DNA from 3 places in the Photobacterium sp. MCCC 1A19761 genome. Region 3 is predicted to be linked to each of the others. Evidence: riboswitches for the same ligand, from Rfam matches in the RefSeq annotation. Region 3 holds a riboswitch; each other region holds the start of a gene.
What was found. Region 3 has a riboswitch for lysine ahead of dapA (4-hydroxy-tetrahydrodipicolinate synthase). Riboswitches for the same ligand answer to the same signal wherever they lie in the genome.
Positions count from the first base shown of each region.

Region 1: it holds a riboswitch for lysine, as region 3 does, so the genes downstream of both, lysC (lysine-sensitive aspartokinase 3) here and dapA (4-hydroxy-tetrahydrodipicolinate synthase) in region 3, are expected to answer to the same signal.
Region 2: it holds a riboswitch for lysine, as region 3 does, so the genes downstream of both, VV869_RS01290 (Na+/H+ antiporter NhaC family protein) here and dapA (4-hydroxy-tetrahydrodipicolinate synthase) in region 3, are expected to answer to the same signal.

Region 1 is NZ_JAZGTF010000006.1:6,238-10,407, reverse strand. It holds gene VV869_RS07830 (PglL family O-oligosaccharyltransferase) at 1-498, shown strand, start outside; gene VV869_RS07825 (pyridoxal-phosphate-dependent aminotransferase family protein) at 648-1,766, opposite strand; lysine riboswitch at 2,006-2,185, shown strand; gene lysC (lysine-sensitive aspartokinase 3) at 2,298-3,668, shown strand; gene metH (methionine synthase) at 3,760-4,170, opposite strand, start outside.
Region 2 is NZ_JAZGTF010000001.1:295,781-299,950, forward strand. It holds gene VV869_RS01285 (thymidine kinase) at 35-613, opposite strand; gene VV869_RS01290 (Na+/H+ antiporter NhaC family protein) at 750-2,351, opposite strand; lysine riboswitch at 2,450-2,633, opposite strand; gene VV869_RS01295 (H-NS family histone-like protein) at 3,003-3,398, shown strand; gene VV869_RS01300 (lytic murein transglycosylase) at 3,626-4,170, opposite strand, start outside.
Region 3 is NZ_JAZGTF010000004.1:191,438-195,607, forward strand. It holds gene VV869_RS07445 (AzlC family ABC transporter permease) at 227-958, shown strand; gene VV869_RS07450 (AzlD family protein) at 955-1,263, shown strand; lysine riboswitch at 1,375-1,544, shown strand; gene dapA (4-hydroxy-tetrahydrodipicolinate synthase) at 1,621-2,640, shown strand; gene VV869_RS07460 (succinylglutamate desuccinylase/aspartoacylase family protein) at 2,670-3,776, shown strand; gene VV869_RS07465 (bifunctional diguanylate cyclase/phosphodiesterase) at 4,006-4,170, shown strand, end outside.

The DNA.
Region 1 (4,170 bases), on a different contig from region 3:
AAACTCAAGATCAACTATGTCCTGACAATCCGCATCAGCATGATCCTGCTGCCGCTGCTGATCAGCGGCTATATGGTGACCACACTCTACTCGGGCTACTGGCTGACCAAGTTTGAAACTTCCCGGCCACCGGAGATCAGCTATCTGCAACGCGTGAACAATCCATGGGCCTGGGAAACCCGGCTCTCGTGGGATCTGGCGATCACCCAACTCCACCTGGGCGCAGCAACTCAGGATCCGGACCTGATCCAGCACTATGTCGACTGGGCCACCGAGAAAGCCAAAAGCTGGCCACGGCCGGCCTTGTACCAGAACCTCATCGCCGCCTACCAGTTGCTGGACGATCCGGCGCGGGCCGCCCAAATTCGCCAGGAAGCCGAGTACCTGTTTCCGGCCGATGATTTCAGCCCGGACGCACTGGCCTCCCTCTTTGAGGGCGCTGCACAGCCCGTCAGCCAGGGCGTGACGCCAAGTCTGCCATCTACCGTCGCGCAGTAATACGCCACTCAGGAAACGGGAAACGGACCCGTGTGCACGGCTCACGGCTCACGGGCTGAGCAGACGCCCAAAAAAACGGCTACCGAGGTAGCCGTTGTTGATCCTGCCCCCAGCACACGTGCCGGGCCTCCGGTTGATTCCGAGCTGACTTACTTCAGCGTCGACTCCAGGGCCTTCAGGCACAGCGCCACATTTTCGCTGCGGGCCGCGTATCCCATCAGACCAATCCGCCACGCCTTCCCGGCCAAAGCGCCCAGTCCGGCACCAATTTCCAGGTTGTAACGCTCCAGCAAGGTCTGACGAACCTGCGCATCATCGACACCGTCCGGGATGTACACCGCATTGAGCTGCGGCAAGCGGGACGCTTCCTCGACCACAAATTCGATCCCGAGTTTCTCCAGTCCGTCACGCAGCTCCCGGTGCGCATCCTGATGGCGCTGCCAGGCATTTTCCAGCCCTTCATTTTTCAGCAGCACCAGCGCTTCATGCAGGGCGTACAGGCTGTTCACCGGCGCAGTATGGTGGTAGCTGCGCTTGCCTTCACCGCTCCAGTATCCCAGCACCAGGCTTTGATCCAGGAACCAGCTCTGAACTTTGCTCTGGCGCTGCTGAATTCTCTCCACCGCACGCGGCGAGAAAGTCAGCGGCGACAGGCCCGGGACACAGGACAAACACTTCTGGCTGCCCGAATACACGGCATCCAGCTGCCACTCGTCCACCAGCAGCGGGACGCCGCCTAGCGAGGTCACGGCGTCGACAATGGTCAGACAGTCATGCTGGCGGGCTAACTTGGCAATCGCTTCAGCATCGCTCAGGGCGCCAGTCGAGGTTTCGGCATGGACAAAAGCCACGATTTTGGCATCCGGGTTAGCCTCCAGTGCCTGTTCGACCAACTGCGGGTCAACCGGCTCTCCCCAGGCATTATCGACCATCACTGCCTCACCGCCACAGCGCTCGACATTTTCCCGCATCCGATCGCCAAACACGCCATTGCGGCAGACGATCACTTTATCGCCCGGCTCAACCAAATTGACGAAACACGCTTCCATGCCGGCACTACCCGGCGCAGACACGGCAATGGTGAACGGGTTCTGGGTCTGGAAGGCGTACTGCAGCAGTTGTTTCAGCTCATCCATCATGCCGATAAACAGCGGATCTAAGTGACCGACCGTCGGACGACTCAGCGCCTGCAACACCTGCGGGTAGATATCCGACGGCCCCGGGCCCATCAGTGTACGTTGTGGTGGATAAAAACTACCAATTGTCATTATTATATCTCCTGGGTAAGCGTTCATATTTCTCTGAGCGGCAACCAAAACCGGCAACGTTTCAGGGAATATCCCAGTATTCAGGGAATTGCCCCCGGACGCAACCCTGCACCCCCGCAACGATCACCCTTGCATTTTCCCCGCATAATTTTTCATTCGCCCATTGACAAGCCCCCGGTAAATCCGCTTCAATGAAGGACGTTTTTTGTTCACCCTGATGATCAAAGTATCATCAGGGAAAAAACAGAAGAGGAGCGTTACCCAGGTAACCAGGTTGCGGGGCCCCACCCCGAGGCATCCTGGCGAGGGGGAGTAACGCCGAGATACTGCCGGACTCGGGGAACGGTAGTATCGGCCAGTAAGGTTGAATCCTTCTGGCTGTCACCTTTCATCGTGAAAGGTGGGGAGCTTCTGGTTGTAGCGCGAACTATCCGTCTCACCGATTTGCTCTCCTGACCCTTGGATGTCGGGAACTAACCTCCCGAGTCAGTCCCTATCTTCATCACCATTACTGATATTGGGAGACTTGCTTTGAGCCCTGTTGATAACGCTGCCGCCCTAACCGTCGCCAAATTCGGCGGCACCAGTGTTGCCGATTTTACCGCCATGCACCGCAGTGCCATGATCATCAAACATAACCCGGCAGCCCGGGTGGTGCTGATCAGCGCCTGCTCCGGCGTCACCAACCTGCTGGTTGAACTGGCCGGCGGGGTGCGGGACACAGACCGACGCCAGCAATTACTGACCCAGCTGAAAGATATCCACTACGCCGTCCTGAACGAGCTGGCATCGCCGGAGCCAATTACGCCGGCGATCAATGACCATCTCGACAACGTCGCGACACTGGCCGCGCAGGCTGCAACCCAGCCTAGTGCCCAGCTGACCGATCAACTGGTCGCCAATGGCGAGCTCCTCTCTACCTACCTGTTTACCCAGATCCTCTGCGAGCTGGGGGTGAACGCGGTGCGTGTCGATATCCGCGACATCCTGCGCACCGACAACCAGTTCGGCAAGGCGATACCACAACCGGATGCCATCCGCGCGCTGGCAACAGCGCATCTGGAGCCGTTGCTGGACCAGCAGGTCGTAGTCAGCCAGGGCTTTATCGGCGCTGATCAGGACGGGAATACCACCACCCTGGGCCGGGGCGGCAGTGACTACAGCGCGGCGCTGGTGGCCGAAGCGCTTCGCGCCACCACACTGGAAATCTGGACTGATGTCCCAGGCATGTATACCACCGATCCCCGGATCACGGCCGCAGCCAAGCCCATCCGGGAAATCAGTTTCAGCGAAGCGTCCGAGATGGCCAACTTCGGGGCCAAGATCCTGCACCCGTCCACTTTGGTCCCAGCAATCCGCCAGCAGATCCCGGTGTTTATCGGGTCGTCCCGGGCACCGGAGCAAGGCGGGACCTGGATCCGTGATCGAGTCAGTGATGCACCGCTGTTCCGGGCCCTCGCCCTGCGTTGCAACCAGACCATGGTGACCCTGACCAGCCTGAACATGTTCCATGCCTACGGTTTTCTGGCGGAGGTGTTCCGGATCCTGGCCGAGCACAAAGTCTCGGTCGATCTCATTACGACCTCCGAAGTCAGTGTTTCCCTGACTCTGGATAAAACCGACACCGCCGGCGGCGCGCCGCAGCTCCCGGAAGCCGCTGTGGAAGCACTCAGCCAGCTGTGCCGGGTCGAGGTTGAGCAGGGCCTGTGCCTGGTAGCCCTGATTGGCAACCGGATGAGCCAGACCAAAGGTTCCGCCAAAGAAATCTTCGGCTCGCTGGATGACTACAACCTGCGTATGATCTGCTACGGCGCCAGCCCGCATAACCTCTGCTTCCTGGTCCAGGAGCAGGATGCCAAATCGGTGGTCCAGTCGCTGCACCGCCAGATCCTGGAAGCCTGAGCCACATCGCTCACGCCAGAAACAGCAAGGGCGCCAATCGGCGCCCTTCGTGATGGTGCTTTCATCGATGAGCCTAAGCCAACCCATAAGCCTAAGCCGACAGGTTCGGCCCCAGCCATTTCTCTGCTTCAATCAAATCCCAGCCTTTGCGCTCAGCGTAGCTGTCACGCTGATCTTCCTGGATCTGGGCAACGGCAAAGTAGCGCGCGTCCGGGTGGGAGAAGTACCAACCCGACACCGACGCGCCCGGCCACATGGCATAACTGGTCGTCAGCGACATCCCGATCGTTTCTTCAACCTTCAGCAGCTCCCACAGGGTGCCTTTCTCAGTATGTTCCGGACAGGCCGGATACCCCGGCGCCGGACGGATCCCCTGATATTTTTCCCGGATCAGATCATCATTCGACAAATCTTCCTCCGGTGAATAGCCCCAGATCTCCTTTCGCACCTGCTCATGCAGGTACTCGGCAAAGGCTTCTGCCAGCCGGTCAGCGACCGCCTG
Region 2 (4,170 bases), on a different contig from region 3:
CTCAGGCTTTTTTATGACAAATACCGGGATCGGCTTATCGCTCCAGCGCTTCTTTATAGTGGGTGCGGCAAACTGACACATAGCGATCATTGCCGCCAATCACCACCTGATCGCCATCGGCAATCGCCCGGCCGTGTTCGTCCATCCGAATCACCATATTGGCTTTACGGCCACAGTGACAGATGGTTTTCAGTTCGACCAGCTTATCAGCCCAGGCCAACAGATATTGGCTGCCTTCAAACAACTCGCCGCGGAAATCGCTGCGCAAACCATAACACAACACCGGAATATTCAGTTTATCGACCACTTCGGTCAGCTGGTAGACCTGCTTTTTGGTCAGGAACTGGCACTCGTCAATCAGCACACAGTCAATTTTCTGAGTGGCAGACATGTCCTGCAACCGGACGTACAAGTCATCGTCATCACTGAACAGTTCAGCTTCTTCTTCTAACCCGATCCGGGAACTCACTTTGCCTTTACCGAAGCGATCATCAATGGCCGCAGTGAAAATCACCGGCGTCATCCCACGCTCCCGATAGTTAAAGGATGACTGAAGTAATGTCGTCGATTTACCCGCATTCATTGCAGAGTAATAAAAATACATCTGGGCCATTCGGCTCCCCGTCTCAGGCAAAAAACTTGCGGAATCCTACAGAAAACCGCTTCGAAATAAAAGTACCGTAGCCCAAACACAAGCAAGCCCGCGATATTCGCGGGCTTATCGTGTGAGATGTGTCCAGCACCAGCCGTTAGTTTTTCAGTTTAACAGCCACAGAACTCGGACGACGGGACAGCCACAGCAGGCCCAGACAAACCAGAATAAAGCTGATCAGCGACGCCATAAAAGCCACCGCCACAGAGCTGGTCAGGCCCAGCACCAAGAAGCCGATGGCTGACACCAGGGCAACAGACAGCGCATAAGGCAGCTGCGTCGAGACGTGATCGATATGGTGGCAACGCGCCCCCGTCGAGGACAGAATCGTGGTATCTGATATTGGTGAGCAGTGATCACCGAACACCGAACCGGCCAGCACCGCGCCCAGCATCGGCAGCATCAGCGCAATCTCTGTTGCCGCCGCCAGATCACCGGCGATCGGCAGCATGATCCCGAAGGTTCCCCAGGAGGTTCCGGTCGAGAATGCCATCAGTCCGGCCAGCAGGAACAAGATCACCGGCAGCAACATTGGATTCAGGTTACCCTGAACCAGCGTCGACAGATATTTACCCGTAGCCATGTCGCTGATCACGCTCCCGATGCTCCAGGCGAACAGCAGGATCAGAATCGCCCCGAACATCGACTTGGCACCAATCCACATCGTCTGCGCAACATCACCCACCGCCAGGCGCTGGCGGAAAACCGGCACCAGCGAGGCCATCAGGCCGACAATCCCGCCGTACACCAATGATGTGCCGACATCGGTGTTCTCAAACGCGCCCAGGAGATTGAACGCCTGGCCATCAGCCGCCAAAGCCTGATACCCGGTGAAAATCATAAAAAAGAAGGTCGCCAGGATCAGCATCACAATCGGCATCACCAGATCGCCGACACGACCGTGCTCGCTCTCTTCGATTTCCAGCTCGTCATTCAGATCACGAGCCATGCTGTCATCATCACCTTCATCAAAGCCATGGCCGCGACAGGCTTCCAGTTCATGCTTTTTCATCGCACCGATATCCAACTGGAACCAGGCCACAACGAATACCATCAGCAGCGCGAATACCGCATAAAAGTTCATCGGTGCCAATTGCATAAATGCACTCAGCGGCGAATAGGCTGTCACGCCATGCGACACCAGAATGCCGCCAATCAGCGTAATGATATAGGCGCCCCAGCTCGATGCCGGCATCAGGACACACATCGGTGCCGCAGTCGAATCCAGAATATACGCCAGTTTAGCGCGGGAAACATAAAAGCGATCCGTCACCGGACGGGAGATCGAACCAACGGCCAGGCTATTAAAATAGTCATCGACAAAAATAAAGACGCCCAGAAAAGCCGCAAGCATTTTTGCGCCCCGTTTGCTCTTGATCTTGGTTTGCGCCCACTCCGCAAAGGCACGGGTACCGCCGGACAACGTCAGCAATGCCGTCATCATCCCCAGCAGCACCAGGAAGGCGACAATGCTCATGTTCCAGCTATTGATCGCCCCATCTTCAATAAACAGGCCTTTGGCGGTGGTGCCGATATAGCCCGCTGTCGCCGCGACGGAAAAATCCGTCAGCAACAATGCGCCCAGCAGCACACCAAAACCTAATGAAACGAGTACACGACGTGTCAGAATCGCCAGGCCCAACGCGACCAATGGCGGCAACAACGAAAGAGAGGAATGTGAAAAATCGATGATATTCATGATCTCTATGACAACCGAACTTGGTTGGAGATCTACTGCTGAACACGGCACGTTGCCGTGAGAGAAGAGCATTAGAAAAGGACTAGCCTTATTCCGGACCCCACAGTAGCGCTCCATAGTTAATGTAATTATATACTATGGCAGTGTTGCCCCTATTCGGTGACAACCCCAGCAAACCGGTTTGATAAGCCTGGTTTACTTCGGCATTGGCTCCTTTTGCTGGCTCTCGTCGGAATCACCCTCCAACCAGCTACTTTTAGACAATGCGCCTCTACCCTTAGTCAAGGAATGGTCAATTCTACGCACTCAGCGCTCATTTGCAACAAGTTAAAATGAAAAAATCAACAACATTAGTGAATAATTTTGCCGTATCGCGCAATAATTAATCAAAAAGTCAATCAAGCCCATCAAACAGAATATGAAACACATGGCAATAAAATAACCTGACTGCCAGCTGAATATTCAGACCATGGGATGAAGATCTTCATCCCGATTTATTAAAAATGAGGTTCAGCGAATCGAAATAAGGAAATTGATTTCAAGGTTGGATATTTTGTTTGGCATCAGGTGATTAAAAGTATTATTATTGCCATTATAGTTTTTTGACTGCTATTATTATTAAAAATAGTTGATGCCAACAGGAAAATTAAAATGTCTGATGCAATGAAAGCACTATTGAACCTGCGCAGCCTGCGTGCACTTTCTCGTGAATATACGCTGGAGCAACTTCAGGAAGCACTGGAAAAGCTGCAAACTGTTGTGACTGAGCGTGAAGAATCAGAAGCTGAAGAGCTGGCAAAAGAAAAAGAGCGTCAGGATAAACTGAACCAATACCGTGAAATGCTGATGGCTGATGGTATCGATCCTGAAGAACTACTGGCCACGCTGAGCAAAGCACCAAAATCAAAACGTGCTGCACGCCCTGCCAAATACAAATTTATCGACGAGAACGGTGAAGAGAAGACGTGGACCGGCCAAGGCCGTACACCTTCTGCGCTGAAGAAAGCCCTGGACGAAGGTAAATCTCTGGAAGATTTTGAAATCTAATATTCCAAAATCGTTCTCGTAAAAAAAGCCTGGTATGAGCCAGGCTTTTTTTATTGATTCATATCCCCAAAAAGTGGGAGATGGTGACTGATGGCGAACAATGCCCAAATGGCCTCACCTCACCGTCTGCCAAAATGTAAATAACCTGACTTTCACTCAGTTTATTCAGGCGATCTGAATCACAATAAAAGCCAGACACAAACATCCAGCTTTTTATTTCTCTGGAGTCATCGAATCTGATCGGCCAAATGGCTTACCGCCAAAGCGAAATAGTGTGAACGATTCCACTTCAGCAAGGTCTGGTAATTGTTATAGACCAAGTATGCCCTACCCTTATTATCATCCGGTTGAATAAGCCATGCTTGAATATCGACACGGGGTAACGCTTGGCCATTCAAACGACGAACGCCCAGACGCTGCCATTCAGCCAATGAGCGCCCTTTCGATTTCTCAACACCGAATAAGTCAGCATCGATACGGCTCGGTAGTTGCACTTGTCGGCCCCAGGTATATTGGTCATCCCATCCGGACTGATGCAGATAGTTGGCTGCAGAGGCGAAAACATCCGCTTCCGTTTCCCAGATATCAATACGACCGTCTTTATTCCCGTCAACCGCAAAGGATAAAAAGGAAGTCGGCATAAACTGTGGCTGTCCCATCGCACCAGCCCAGGAACCTTTCATTTTTTTCGGCGTAATATGGCCGGCATCCAATATTTCTAAGGCAGCCATCACCTGGTTGCGAAAAAATGCTTCCCGCCGGCCTTCATACG
Region 3 (4,170 bases):
TCATCGCCGGGCAGAGATATCCCCGAGCAAATGTTATGAATATGTTGAATATCCATGTCAGGCATGGCACTCTTCCCGGTACAGCCTAATTGTATAATAAATCAATCATGGCGCTACGCATGAGCCTCATGACCGAGGCAAGCGGCGACGCTCTGCCAGCCCGAACGATTGTTGTATCCCCTTGGATTGACATCGACTCAAATCACTTCACGTTGAAAAGATAATCATGCAAACCGACACACAACAGGATTTAATCCCGGAGACTCGCCTCCACGAGTTCACCTACACAGATGTCTGGAACGGCTTCACGCAATTGGTCCCCCTCTCCTTTTTCGTCATCGTTTTCGGGATCGCGTTCGGGGTGGCTTCGGCGCAAACCGGGCTGGACAACGTTTCAACCATGCTGATGAGTGCCCTGGTATTCGCCGGCGCATCTCAGTTCGCAACGTTGGATTTATGGGGAGCCGACGTGCCCATCATTCCGGTGATGGTCACCGTCTTTGCCATTAATGCACGGCATCTGTTAATGGGGGCAACGCTCTACCCGTGGTTGCGTGAGTTGCCTCCAGCGAAACGCTACGGGGTGATGCTGCTGGCATCGGATGCGAACTGGGCCATGTCGATGCAGGCTTTCAGCCGCAAAGAGCCCGGTCTGGGCCTGCTGATCGGCGGCGGGCTTGCACTGTGGTCATTCTGGATTATCGGCACCTGGCTTGGCCTGTATTTCGGCAATGCCATTTCTGATCCGGTCAGCCTCGGGCTGGATATGGTGATGGGCTGTTTTTTGCTGTCCATGATTGGCGTGGGCCCGAAGAACCTGCGCGTGTTTGCTATTTGGGCCGCCGCTGCCGGGTCATCTCTCTTGGCCTATTGGTATTTACCTGAGAACAGCCATGTCGTTGTCGGTGCGATTGCCGGTGGAACGCTGGGCGCATTTTGGACGGAGAAAAAGTCATGAGCATTGAAACCAGCTTTAGCGGTACCTTATTGATTATCCTGATCATGGCACTGGTGACCCTCGCCACACGCTGGGGCGGGGTGTTTATCATGTCGTTCATTCCGATTGGCTACCGGGTACAGCAGTTTATTACCGCGATGTCCGGCTCGGTGCTGGTTGCCTTATTGGCGCCTTTGGCGGTCGAGGGCGATCTGGGCGCCCGTTTGGCGCTACTCTCAACCGCCGTCGTGATGTTTATCTGGCAGAAACCCCTCCCGGCGATCACCGCAGGGATCATCGCCGCGGCACTCACCCGACAATTTTAGGACTTTGACGGCGAAGCGTGAAATAAAATGAGCTAAAGCCGCATAAAAAATCACGACGGAGATTGACATCCCGTCACCATTGATGATTGAATCAAATCATTCCCTCTCAAAGGGATCAGAAGAGGCGCGTTAACCAGGTAGTCTGTCGGAGGTATCCAAATACCGCTGAACACAGATCAGGGGGCTTAACGCCGAGGTAAGTTTGTATTTGGAAGCAGGCTTATCGGTCACTGGGGCTGAATCCCCAGGGCTGTCACCGCTGGTGGAGAGCTTCTGGTGTTTGTGCTTTTTTGCCCTCAAGAATGGCTCACAGCCATCGGCTTTCTTCGCAATGCCAAGCTCTCTAAACGGATAACAATGACATTCGGATTAGAGATGCCAATTCACAATTCATGCCCTACAACAGAAATTCTGGTATCGCCGCAAGCCACGTCACTCAACCAGACAACGCTATGGACGGCTTTGATCACCCCTTTTCGCGACGATGAGTCGATTGACTTTGAGACACTGACCCAACTAGCCACCGAACAAGACGCCGCCGGTAACGGGATCCTGCTGCTTGGCAGTACCGGGGAAGCACTGGCGATGACACCGACCGAGCAGCAAGCGGTGGTTCGTCATATATGTGCGCTAGAGCTGTCCGTGCCGCTGATGGTCGGCGTCGGCGGCTTCCAGCTTCAGCAGCAACTGCAATGGCTGACCTTCTTAGCCGATTATCCAATTGATGCCCTGCTGCTCCCGGTCCCTTTGTATGCAAAGCCCGGTGCAGCCAGCCAGCAAAAGTGGTTCGAAACCCTGCTGGATGCCAGCCGCTGGCCTTGCATGATTTATAATGTGCCCTCACGGACCGGCGCCGCTCTGGATGCGCAAACTCTGGGCGCAATTTCCGCCCATCCGAATGCCTGGGCGGTCAAAGAAGCCAGTGGCAGCGTGGAGGTGTTCACCCGTTATACGCAAGCCGCCCCGACGCTGCAGTTTTTCTGTGGTGACGATGCGCTGTTTGTTGACTTTGCCGCTGCCGGGGCCTGTGGCCTGGTGTCTGTAGCCGGGAATGCCTGGCCGGAAGCAACCGCCCTGTACGTTCACCAAACCCTGAGCCAGACGGCACCCAGCGTTCAACAAGTACCAAGCTTTCAGCAGGAGCCAAGTTTTAAACAGGAACCAAGCTTTAAACAACTGTGGCAAAGCGCGGGCAACAGCCTGTTTTGCGCAGCGAACCCAATTGCGGTCAAAGCCCTGATGCAGCACCAGGGGCGTCTGCGCCACGCCGGGCTGCGTCCGCCGCTATACATGGACGAATTACCGGATCTGACGCCGGTTCTCAATGCCAATCACGAAATCAATCAGTGGATGCACAGCTGCCAGGCTCAATCATAATGACGGCTGCGCCCGATAACGAGTTCCTTATGATCACAACCACAACTGTTAAAGTCGGTGAGCAACCCACCGGTAATCCGATGGAAGTCCCGGTTATTCATATTCAGGGCCAGGGAAATGGTCCGCGTGTCTACATCCAGGCCAATATCCATGGTGCGGAAGTACAGGGCAATGCGGTCATTTACCAATTGCTGAATCTGTTTCGCCAACATCCCCCGCTCGGGGATGTGGTGATGGTGCCGCAGGCGAACCCGCTCGGCATCAATCAAAAAAGCGGGGAGTTTACACTGGGTCGTTTCGATCCCGTAACCGGTGTGAACTGGAACCGCCAATATCATTTTGGCAGCAGTGTGCTGGAACCTTTTTCCCAAGCCTACCTGAACGCGGAAGAAAGCGAGATCCGGGATGCCTTTCGGGCCCAATTAGTCCAGCAGCTTGAGACAAAACTGGCTTCCCCCTGGGGGCTGACGTGTGGACAACACCTGGCGCTCAACCTGCAAAAAATGGCCGTTGAAGCCGATATTGTGCTGGATTTACATACCGGGCCAATTTCTGCGCGTCACCTGTATGTGCCCGAATATGCCAGAGCGCGCGCTCGCCATTTCCATATTCCGCTCAATATTCTGATCCCGAGCGATTTCAGCGGTGCCATGGACGAAGCCAGCTTCAGCCCATGGTGGCAATTAAGCCAGCACTTTTCCCGGTTAGGACGTGAATTACCGGTAATGGTCGATGCCTTTACCATGGAGCTCGGCTCACAAGAGCGACTGGATGTAGCGGACGCCCGCAAAGATGCCGAAGGCATTTGCAACTATCTGCAACATCAGGGGGTATGGGCCGATCATCCGGTACAACCAACGCCTGCAACGATGCATGCCTGTTACCTTAAGGACTATAAAGCAATCTTCAGCCCTGCCGGCGGTCAGGTTGAATACCAGGCCAGGCTCAATCATCCGCTTCCTGCCGGTGAACCACTGGCAACCCTGTGGCATTTCAACGCATTGGCCAGTGAATCCAATCATAGTCGGGTCATTACCCTACCCTGCGACTGTATTCCTGTACTGCATTTTGCCTCCGCAAGTGTCCAGCAAGGGACTGAGCTCTACAAAGTACTGACCAACACCTTCCCCCTATAGCTGGCCTATCTGGACACATGCTCATCCTGGGTCAACTCAAACCTGCGGGAGTCATGTCCCGCAGTGCCCAGCCCAGCCTGCGTTCATCTCCCCACCACCAACGCATCCCAAAATGGAATCATTACTGCTCACTAATTCACCAGTCACACCGTAACTTGGATGAACTTCACTTCTTTATTCTGAAAAACAGCTACACTGTCGCCGGTTCGCTCACAATTCTCAAAACACTATGTCGGCAAAGCAATTTCACACTCTTTCATTACGTAAAAAGACCGCGCTCCTGTTTGGCTTCGGGCTCCTCGGTATTATTGCAGGCTGCCTGTTCGTCACCCGCGCATTTTTTCTGTATAGCCTTGATGAACTTGAAAACCAGGGAATTGCAAAAGACAGCCAC